Regions from separate parts of the Paenibacillus sp. FSL R7-0272 genome, predicted to be linked through region 1. Evidence: predicted binding sites of a transcription regulator. Region 1 holds the regulator's gene; each other region holds the start of a gene.

Evidence for each region. Region 1 encodes Rex, which represses fermentation and respiration genes when NADH is low (regulators of the CRP and FNR family bind a similar motif). Its sites were predicted from a motif close to TTGTGAAATATTTCACAA; they were not measured.
Region 2: nirB (nitrite reductase large subunit NirB) is a predicted target of Rex. The motif match lies at 1,940-1,957, and genes of this name have one in related genera.
Region 3: pflB (formate C-acetyltransferase) is a predicted target of Rex. The motif match lies at 1,638-1,655, and genes of this name have one in related genera.

What each region holds. Positions count from the first base shown of each region.
Region 1 is NZ_CP150221.1:3,943,249-3,946,539, forward strand. It holds gene MKY23_RS17400 (hypothetical protein) at 1-79, opposite strand, end outside; gene MKY23_RS17405 (amidohydrolase) at 124-1,431, opposite strand; gene MKY23_RS17410 (redox-sensing transcriptional repressor Rex) at 1,415-2,071, opposite strand; gene dinG (ATP-dependent DNA helicase DinG) at 2,290-3,291, opposite strand, start outside.
Region 2 is NZ_CP150221.1:4,528,960-4,532,250, reverse strand. It holds gene nirB (nitrite reductase large subunit NirB) at 1-1,850, opposite strand, end outside; gene MKY23_RS20140 (metal-dependent hydrolase) at 2,123-2,830, shown strand; gene MKY23_RS20135 (hypothetical protein) at 3,252-3,291, opposite strand, start outside.
Region 3 is NZ_CP150221.1:4,118,947-4,122,237, forward strand. It holds gene pflB (formate C-acetyltransferase) at 1-1,554, opposite strand, end outside; gene MKY23_RS18310 (hypothetical protein) at 1,836-1,964, opposite strand; gene adhE (bifunctional acetaldehyde-CoA/alcohol dehydrogenase) at 2,610-3,291, opposite strand, start outside.

The sequences.
Region 1 (3,291 bases):
CGTAATATCGCTGAAGCCCAATCAAGATCAGAACGAGAATGAGCAGCGATATCCATATCCACTTCTTTTTTTTCTTCAAGAGTTGAACTTCCTTTCCCTAAAAGTGCGCATTGAAGTTGCCTCTTAACGCGCAAGCAATTGATCAAAGGCCAACTGGGATTCCCGCAAAATGCGCTCTTCATCCAGTGTTAAACATTCACCATGTTTTACGACTTGTTTGCCATCTACCCATACATGTTCCACATCTTTCGCCGAAGCCGAGTAAATTGCATGTGAAATCAAATCCGTGTGTGGATAGAAGTGAGCCTGTTCAATGTTGAGTGCAATAAAATCAGCCTTTTTACCAACTTTCAAAACTCCAGTATCGTTCAGGAAGATGGACTTCGCACCGTAAGCTGTTCCAAGAAGCAACGCTTCCCCGGCAGGTACGGCGGTAGGATCACCGGATACTCCTTTATGAATTAAAGCTGCAAGTCTCATTTCCTCAAACATATCGAGATTGTTGTTGCTTGCCGGTCCGTCTGTTCCTAAAGATACAGTAACTCCTGCTTTCAACAAAGCGGGAACACGAGCTACACCCGATGCAAGCTTCAAATTACTACCCGGATTATGGGATACAGCGACATCATGACGTGCCAAGATCTCGATCTCTTCATCGTTGAGATGCACAGCATGCGCTACGAGTGAAGGACGTGAGAAAAAGCCATGCTTCTCCAAATGTGCCACTGGACGCATGCCATAATCTGATACATTCTGCTCCACTTCACGAAGCGTCTCTGACATGTGCGTATGGAGAGGCAGGTTTAGATCATGCGCAACTTGAACAAGCTTCTCTATGTAATCTGGAGGGCATGTGTAAGGCGCGTGCGGAGAGATTACGGTTGTGATGCGTCCATCCGCCTGTCCATTCCATTCACGCGCAAACGCAGCGGACTCTTCGAGCTTTCGCATCTGCTCTTCTTCGGAGCACAGTCCAATGACACCGCGAGCCAGCGCAGCTCTTGCTCCTGACTGTTCAACCACTTTTGCTACCTGATCCATGTGGTCATACATGTCCAGGAAAGCTGTTGTTCCGCCTTTTAACATCTCAAGCACCGAAAGGGATGCTCCCCAATACACGTCCTCAGAAGTCATTTTGGCTTCCATTGGCCACATTTTTTCTTGTAACCACACTTGCAATGCCAGGTCATCACCATGACCTCGAAGCAGAGACATTGCCGCATGACCATGCGTATTGATCAGACCCGGCAGGAAGAGCAGTCCTTTTCCATCCACTTTAGGCAGGTTCTCGTCACCATCCGGAAGCGTCTCACCAATATGCACAATCTTGTCATTTTCAACGACCATATACCCTTGAATCACAGTCCAATTGGCACCTTCATTTACAGCAAATTTACCATTTTGGATTACCCATTTATTCGTTGTTGTCATCAAGCTCATCTTCCTTCCCGTTCTCCAAATAATAAGCCAAACTGAGCAAATCCGTTGTAAAGTCCGCATGATGAATCCGCACATGTGAAGGCGTCTTTAGAATCGTCGGCGCAAAATTCAGAATCGCCTCAATACCCGATTCAATCAGTTGATCGGCAACATTCTGAGCTTCCGTGTCCGGCACCGTGATGATCCCGATACGGATGTTATCTTTCTGAACCGCTTCTGTAAGTTCTTCCATAGGTTTGACCGTCAGGCTATTAATATTACTGCCAATCTTAGGCCCAAACGCATCAAAAATAGCGACAATTTTCATATTGTCCTTCAAATAAGCATTATAATTCGATAAGGCATGTCCGAGATTACCGGCCCCTACCAGAGCCACATTAATTTGCTGATCAATTTTCAAAATGTGACGAATCTTCTCGATCAGGTAAGACACATCATACCCGATTCCTTTACGACCAAAATCACCGAAATAAGCTAAATCTTTACGGATTTGAGCTGGATTCAAATCCAGTCGCTGTCCTAGCTCCTGCGAGGAAACCGTTGTCACCTCACGCTGAACCAACTCGTTTAAATAACGCAAATATACAGGCAGACGCCGTACTACCGCTTCTGATATTTTATCCGATTTCATCCTTGCTCCCCCTTACCATCGCCACGATTAAATAAATATTGAAAAGATGAGCATTCTGTATACATGCAATATCCATGCATGATGTCCTCATACAGAATGCCCGAATTATTAGGAATATAAGTTCATTAAAGCGCTGCCCTGTTCGAACTTTGTGAAGTCTTCTTCAAAGTTTAACGCCATGGTGAAGTCCAATGCAATGTTATAGCTTTACATCGTAATTATTTTTGAGTTTCTGCAGGTCGATCTAACCATTCAGCAATACGGGGAACCATCTGTTCTGTCAGCATATGCTCCATCTTTGGTCCAGGTAGCGAATACAGGAAGTACTTGCCGTAATAAGCTTCAATTACACGCGTATCATACACAATGACGATTCCGCGATCTTTGCCTGTCCGAACAAGCCTGCCGAACCCCTGCTTGAAGCGAATGACTGCCTGTGGCACAGAAAGCTTCATAAATGGATTTTTCTTCTGCTCTTGTAACAGTTCACTCTTCGCTTCCAGAAGCGGATGGTTAGGCGGCTGGAAAGGCAGTCTCACAATCGCAAGACAGGTCAGCGCTTCACCCGGAATATCGACGCCCTCCCAGAAGCTACTCGTACCCAGCAGGACTGCTGCTTTGGCATCCTGGAAGCGTCGGGTCAACTTCGAACGATTCCCGCTGTCAACACCTTGCCCCAGTAGCGAGATGTCATTCCCGGACAAAGCCTCTTTCAGTGGTTCATAGACTTGTCGAAGCATTTTATAAGAGGTAAACAGCACCATCATACGTCCTTGAGTTGCAATCGCCGTCTCAGCAAGAGAGTGCACCAGCATCTGTACAAAGTGCGCGTCCCCTACGCTCCCCTTCAAACTCGGGAAATCCCGCGGGATTACTAACAAAGCTTGTTCCCGATAATTGAATGGGGAAGGTAGCATCGAGGTCAGAAGCCGATTATTGTCGGCAGCTTCCTGCAAACCCAGTTGCTCAATCATGAACTGGAATGACTTATCCACCGACAGCGTAGCCGATGTAAGCACAACGCTTTTCTTTTTATCGAAAAACATCTCTTTCAATTGCGCGCTAACATCCACCGGAACAGCGTATAGCTGGAGTGACTTGCTACGGAACTGTCCGCTGGCCTCCATCCAGTACACGGTCTTGGCATCATCCATACGCATGAAGAATCTTAAATTCTCCTTCATCGTCGTCAGATCTTTCAAGAGCCCGGTGATATCAGT
Region 2 (3,291 bases), 590 kb from region 1:
TCAGCCCATACTTTAGTCAAATCTTCTTTTTTGACGCCGATGAGATCAAGACGCTGACCGCCTGTCACTTTAACCGCTTTGATATCATATTTAACCGAAACGTCAGCGATCTTTTTCAGATCGGCTGGTGTCGTTACCCCGCCGTACATCCGAGGTACAACGGTGTATGTTCCGTCTTTTTGAATATTGGCGTTCATACGTTCGTTAACAAACCGGGATTCTTTTTCATCTTCGTGTGTGTCCGGATAAATCATGCCCAGATAGTAGTTGATGGCCGGACGACACTTCGAGCAGCCCTCAGGCTGGCTCCAACCAAGTACATTCATGACTTCCTTGCTCGTTTGCAAGCCTTTTTCCCGGATTTCAGCTACAATCTCATCCCGTCCGAGAGTTGTACAGCTGCAGATTCCCTGTTTGCCACCGGCAGTGAAATTATCTCCAAGCACGTATTGTAAAATCTGTTCAACCACTGGTTTGCATCCTCCGCAAGAGCGGGTTGCACCTGTGCAGGCTTTAATCTCGTCAACTGTAGTTAGACCCTGATTGGTGATGACATCCACGATGGCGCCTTTGGTTACGCCGTTACATCCACAAACGATCTCATCCACCGGCATCGTTTCAACAGACGTCGTTTTTTTATGACCGCCGCAACCTGTACCCATAAGGGAACTGTACAATTCATCTGTCATTTCAGTCTGGTTTTTGATCAGTTTCTGCAGTTCAGCGGAATCCGTAATGTCACCAAAGAGTACAGCACCTACCATTTTATTGTCACGAAGCAGGATTTTTTTGTACGTTCGTTTCCAGTCGTCTTTTTGCGAAATTACGTTATGTTCCGGGCTATCAATGAATTCGCCAGTAGAGAAGACGTCTACACCCGAAATTTTCAATTTGGTGGACACAACCGAGCCTTCATACGGAGCTGTTTCGACTCCGCAAATATGTTTCGCAAGAATCATTCCTTGTTCAAACAGTGGCGCCACAAGTCCGTAACACACACCGCGATGTTCATTACATTCTCCGACAGAGTAAACGTCTTTCAGTGAAGTCTGCATGTAGTCATCCACGATGATACCTCGGTTGACTTCGATCCCACTCTCCCGAGCTACCGCTATATTCGGTTTAATACCAACCGCCATGACCACAAAATCAACATTCAGCACAGATTCGTCGGCAAAACGAATACCTTCAACCCGTTCACCACCCAGTAGTTCGGAAGTTTGAGCGCCCATTTTGAACTTGATTCCCTGACGTTCCAGTTCAGCTTTCAACATGGCAGAAGCCTGAGGATCGAGCTGGCGTTCCATCAGATCATCCATAAGATGCACAACAGTAACGTCCATACCGAGTTGCACAAGTCCCTTTGCAGCTTCCAGGCCTAGCAGTCCGCCCCCGATGACAGCTGCTTTTTTGTATGCTTTTGCAGCTTCCAGCATGATATTGCAATCGGCGATATCGCGGAAACCAACGACACCCTGCTTGTCATGTCCGGGTACAGGGAGGATGAAAGAATTTGACCCTGTTGCAATGATAATTTTGTCATACGGAGCACGGTGTCCATCTTCGGTTACTACTTCACGAGTCTCGGCATCAATGCGGGCAACCGTGGTTCCTGTGTGAAGCGTAATGCCGTAGTCCTCGTACCAGTGGAGATCATTAAGGACAATGTCATCCAGCGTTTTACTACCTTCAAGTACGTAGGACAGCATAATACGATTGTAGTTAGGATAAGGTTCTGTACCAAAAACCGTAATATCAAAGCGTGAAGTTAATTTTAGAATTTGTTCCACCGTGCTGATTCCGGCCATACCATTACCGATGACGACTAATTTTTCTTTATTTCCGTTCATGTGTGTAGCCCTCCCTTGGATAAACCTGTACATTTACCAACATTTTTAATGGCTTATATTTGAATTATACATCGACTAACTCAATCATAATGTGATTTATTTCACTAATTACGATAGAACATTCATATTAAAATAAGTGTGATGACCGTCACGAAAACAAAAATATTTTTAGAAATGAGAAATACGAACTATTGTTCTTATTTTTGGTTCGAGGTATGATCATAGTGGGGTCGGTTACGTTCCCTATTTTCTCGAAAGGACGTTTTTGCATCATGATGGGAAGATCCCACCTGATTATCGGTACAGGCGTTTCACTTTCAGTGTTGCAACTCCTTGGAATGCAGGTTACTGCTCCGGCTGTAACCGTTGCACTAATAGGATCGTTGTTGCCAGATATTGATGAGCCTAATTCATTGCTGGTATCGAAAGCATTGCCGAGCAGTTTGATTCGACTGTTGCAGACGATTCTTTTGCCTGCGGCTGTGTTTGTGTATTTTTACGTTCCGGCCAAACCGTGGAATCTGCTACTTGCTGTATTCATTGGGCTTGTGTCGTTCCTGCCTTCGCGATCACTGCGTAAAGTATTGATGTTTGCCATTGGACTGGGCTTGGTCTTTTATGGTCATGCTTTTGCTCCGTGGAATCTGATTGCAGGCAGCCTGCTTATGCTGTGCACGACACTTACACACAGGGGCTTAACCCATACCTTGTATGGAACAGCTGTTTGGACGGGGTTACTGTACAGTACAACGCAGCAGCAAGGCCCAGAAATTTGGGTCGCTGGAGGTTCCGCTTATGCTCTTCATCTGCTTGCCGATTCCTTGACGAATCGGGGGATTCGTCCATTGCCGCCATTAAAACTGCGTATTCGGGCAAATCTGATGAGTACGGGAACCAAACATGGAGCAGTTGTAGAAAATGTCTGTGTAATCCTGACACTGATTTTGGCATGGTTTGCATTCTCGCCTTTATTTCTGTAGTACAACCACAAACGCCAGCCCATTATTTATGGACTGGCGTTCTGAAATCAAGAGCTTAACTTGAGTAGTCGCTATGTTGACACGTCTCGAAATCGCTGTTGTTTGATTACACATCAAGAACAAGCAAGTTAGACTTTAGTAGGTGTACCGCTAAGTGTATCGATATCTGTAGAACCAAAGGCTAGTAAAACAACAAGAATAAGTACAATTAGCATTTCGGCAAAACCGACTCCATCAAACTCAGACATCACAGCCACCTCTTTTCATGCTTGCATTTAGGAATTTATACGCTGCTGAAAAGCCTGAATGACATCGTTCAGGGTCATATCTCGGCCCGTTTCATCCAAAAATTGTACTAGTTTATCTGAATTAGAGGGTTCAATCTTTTGGAGTGTTTTATACTGGCCCACTAATTCTACAACTAATGTGGCTTCTCTAAACAGCGTGACGCATCCACTCTT
Region 3 (3,291 bases), 180 kb from region 1:
ACGTAGAATGTCACGGTCATGGAGCGCCATTTCAATCCGCTCGTAGCTGTATTTATCATGCATGTAGTGGATGACGTTAAGAGTGTTCATGTACAGTTTAGCGAGCCACTCCATCATCGGTTTGAAGCGTTTCATCACTTCATTATAATCCAGTACCTCACTTGTAATGGCAGGATACTCCGGACCAACCTGTGCTCCCGATTTTTCGTCACGTCCACCGTTGATCGCATACAGTAATGCTTTCGCCAAGTTGGCACGTGCGCCGAAGAACTGCATTTGTTTACCGATCTTCATTGCAGATACACAGCAGGCAATACCATAATCATCGCCATAGATTGGACGCATCAGATCATCATTTTCATACTGGATGGAGCTGGTTTCGATCGATACTTTACTGCAATAATCTTTGAAAGCTTCAGGTAACTTCGTGGACCACAGAACAGTCAAGTTCGGCTCTGGAGCAGGTCCCAGGTTGTGCAGTGTGTGCAGGAAACGGAAGCTGTTTTTGGTTACACGTGTCTCGCCGTTGACGGACATCCCGCCGATGGACTCTGTTACCCATGTTGGGTCACCACTGAACAATTCGTTGTAATCCGGCGTGCGCAGGAATTTGACAATCCGCAGTTTCATAACAAAGTGGTCAACCAGTTCTTGAGCCTGTTCTTCAGTCAGGATACCTTCTTGCAAATCACGTTCAATGTAGATATCCAGGAATGAAGATACACGTCCCAGGGACATTGCAGCACCGTTCTGTTCTTTGATCGCTGCAAGGTAGCCGAAGTACAACCATTGGAATGCTTCTTTAGCCGTTGTTGCTGGTAATGAAATATCGAAGCCATGCATCTCGCCCAGTTGTTTCAGTTCTTGCAGTGCACGAATCTGTTCGGATAACTCTTCGCGCAAACGAATGACATCTTCATCAATAACATCAACTTCAAGTGCATTGAGCTCACCTTTTTTGTTACGAATCAGGAAGTCTACTCCGTACAAAGCTACCCGGCGATAGTCACCGATGATCCGGCCACGACCGTAAGCATCCGGCAAACCTGTGATAATACCCGCTTTACGTGCTGCACGCATCTCGGAAGTGTAAGCATCGAATACACCTTGGTTATGCGTTTTACGAATATTTGTAAATATATCAATGACACCTTGTGGCATTTCGAACCCGTATGCTTCACAAGCATCAATCATCATGCGAATTCCGCCGAATGGCTGAATGGAACGTTTGAACGGAGCGTCTGTTTGAACTCCGACAATCTGCTCTTTGCTTTGATCCAAATATCCCGGTTGGTGGGAAGTAATTGTTGCAGGCGTATTCACATCAACGTCAAGCACCCCACCGTTATCCCGTTCTTTTTTGGTCAGGTCGGATACAATATCCCACAATTCTTTAGTATTCTGGGTTGCACCTGCAAGGAACGCCTCATCGCCATAGTATGGGGACAGGTTATGTTCCAGAAAATCATTCACATTAACCGTCTTGGTCCATGTTCCTTTGGTAAAGTTTCTCCAGCCTGTTTGTTGTTTAACATCTTTTTCGATCACCGACATCGTAATCCCTCCGCTTATTTGGATTTCTGGACACATTATATTGTTGCAATAGACGTATCATCATGTGTCCAAAGCCGCGATTTATGTGAATTGTTTCACATGATCCGGAACACGTTCTCTCTACTGGGGAACCGGAACCGCGGAATGAATGTTTTTCTTATATTTTCAGTATACGTCGAGCAAGTCACACCATCTGTGATTTTTATCACAAACTTTGGATGTTGTCTTATTGCACTGCGCCACGGTTGTTCACACTTGACCACTCCGCGGGCAGAACAACTTCAGATCGCCGTTATCCCCGGATTTTTTCGATTCACTTTTCCAAAGTGAAAATCCGGTGATAAATGCGAACGCTTCGCTTCTTCCGTCTGTCCTGCCCGCTCCGTTATCGTGTGAACCTCTCTGTGCAAACAGCCACCTCCCCCTTTGTTCCTAGCATTTTGGGGAACCATTGCTCCGCTATGCTCGGAGCAACCAAGGGCATGATATAGGTTCCTGAAAAACGGACGCTTCGCTTCTCCGTTTTTCTGCCCATTTTTGTGCTGCTTACGCGGGTATCAATTTGCTACAACTCTACTGGTACGTTCTTCGTGTGACCTCGTTCATTCATGGGACTAGATCGCTCCTGAAAAACGGACGCTTCGCTTCTCCGTTTTTCTGCCCATCCTTTTTCTACTGCTTACGCGGGTATCACTTTGCTACAACTCTACTGGTACGTTGTTCGTGTGACCTCGTTCATGCATGAGACTAGATCGCTCCTGAAAAACGGACGCTCCGCCTCTCCGTTTTTCTGCCCATTTTGACTCTCTGCGATAACTTAGTCTACACTGTGCCTGTGGACGGTCCGCTTCGACCTTGCACAAGACCTGTCTAGCGGACTGATAAATGAGGGCTTCGTTTCTCGTTTCTCTGCCCTCTTTGCCTCACCTCCTTTCCTATCTCTCCGTTCTTTCCTTCGGCTATGCAACTATACAGCAATCGGGGCTCCCCAATGTGGAGAACCCCTGAATCAATTGCTTTAACTTGAAGTGCTAAGTTGTAATTTATGTTGCTTGTTATTCAAATTTGCCATAGAAAGCGTTGCGATACACATCGGCAAGTTCAGTGACCAGCGGCAGTTTTGGATTCGCTGTTGTACATTGGTCTTCGAAGGCACGATCTGCCAAGTAGTCTACACGCGATTCGAAGTCTTTCGCGTCAAATCCGATTTCCTGGAACGATTCCTCGATGCCCAGTTTTTTGTTCAGATCACGGATGGCTTTAATCAAGCTGTTCACGCCTTCTTCGGTTGTGCGTGCTGGTAATCCGAGAATACGTGCGATTTCGGCGTACCGCTCATCTGCCACAAAGTGCGAATATTTCGGGAACGATGCAAATTTCGTCGGTTTTTTCGCATTGTAACGAATAACGTGTGGTAATAGGATAGCATTGGTGCGTCCGTGTGCGGTGTGATATTGACCTCCCCATTTATGCGCCAAGCTGTGGTTAATGCCCAGGAACGCGTTGGCAAAAGCCATACCAGCAATCGTGGAAGCATTATGCATTTTCTCGCGTGCCAGTTTGTCACCTTGCAGTGACGATTGCTCCAGGTATTGGAACACCAGTTGGATGGCTTTGATTGCCAGACCATCTGTATAGTCATTCGCCATAACAGATACGTACGCTTCAATCGCATGTGTCAATACGTCCATACCGGTGTCGGCTACTGCCGTTTTTGGCAAACTGTATACGAACTCA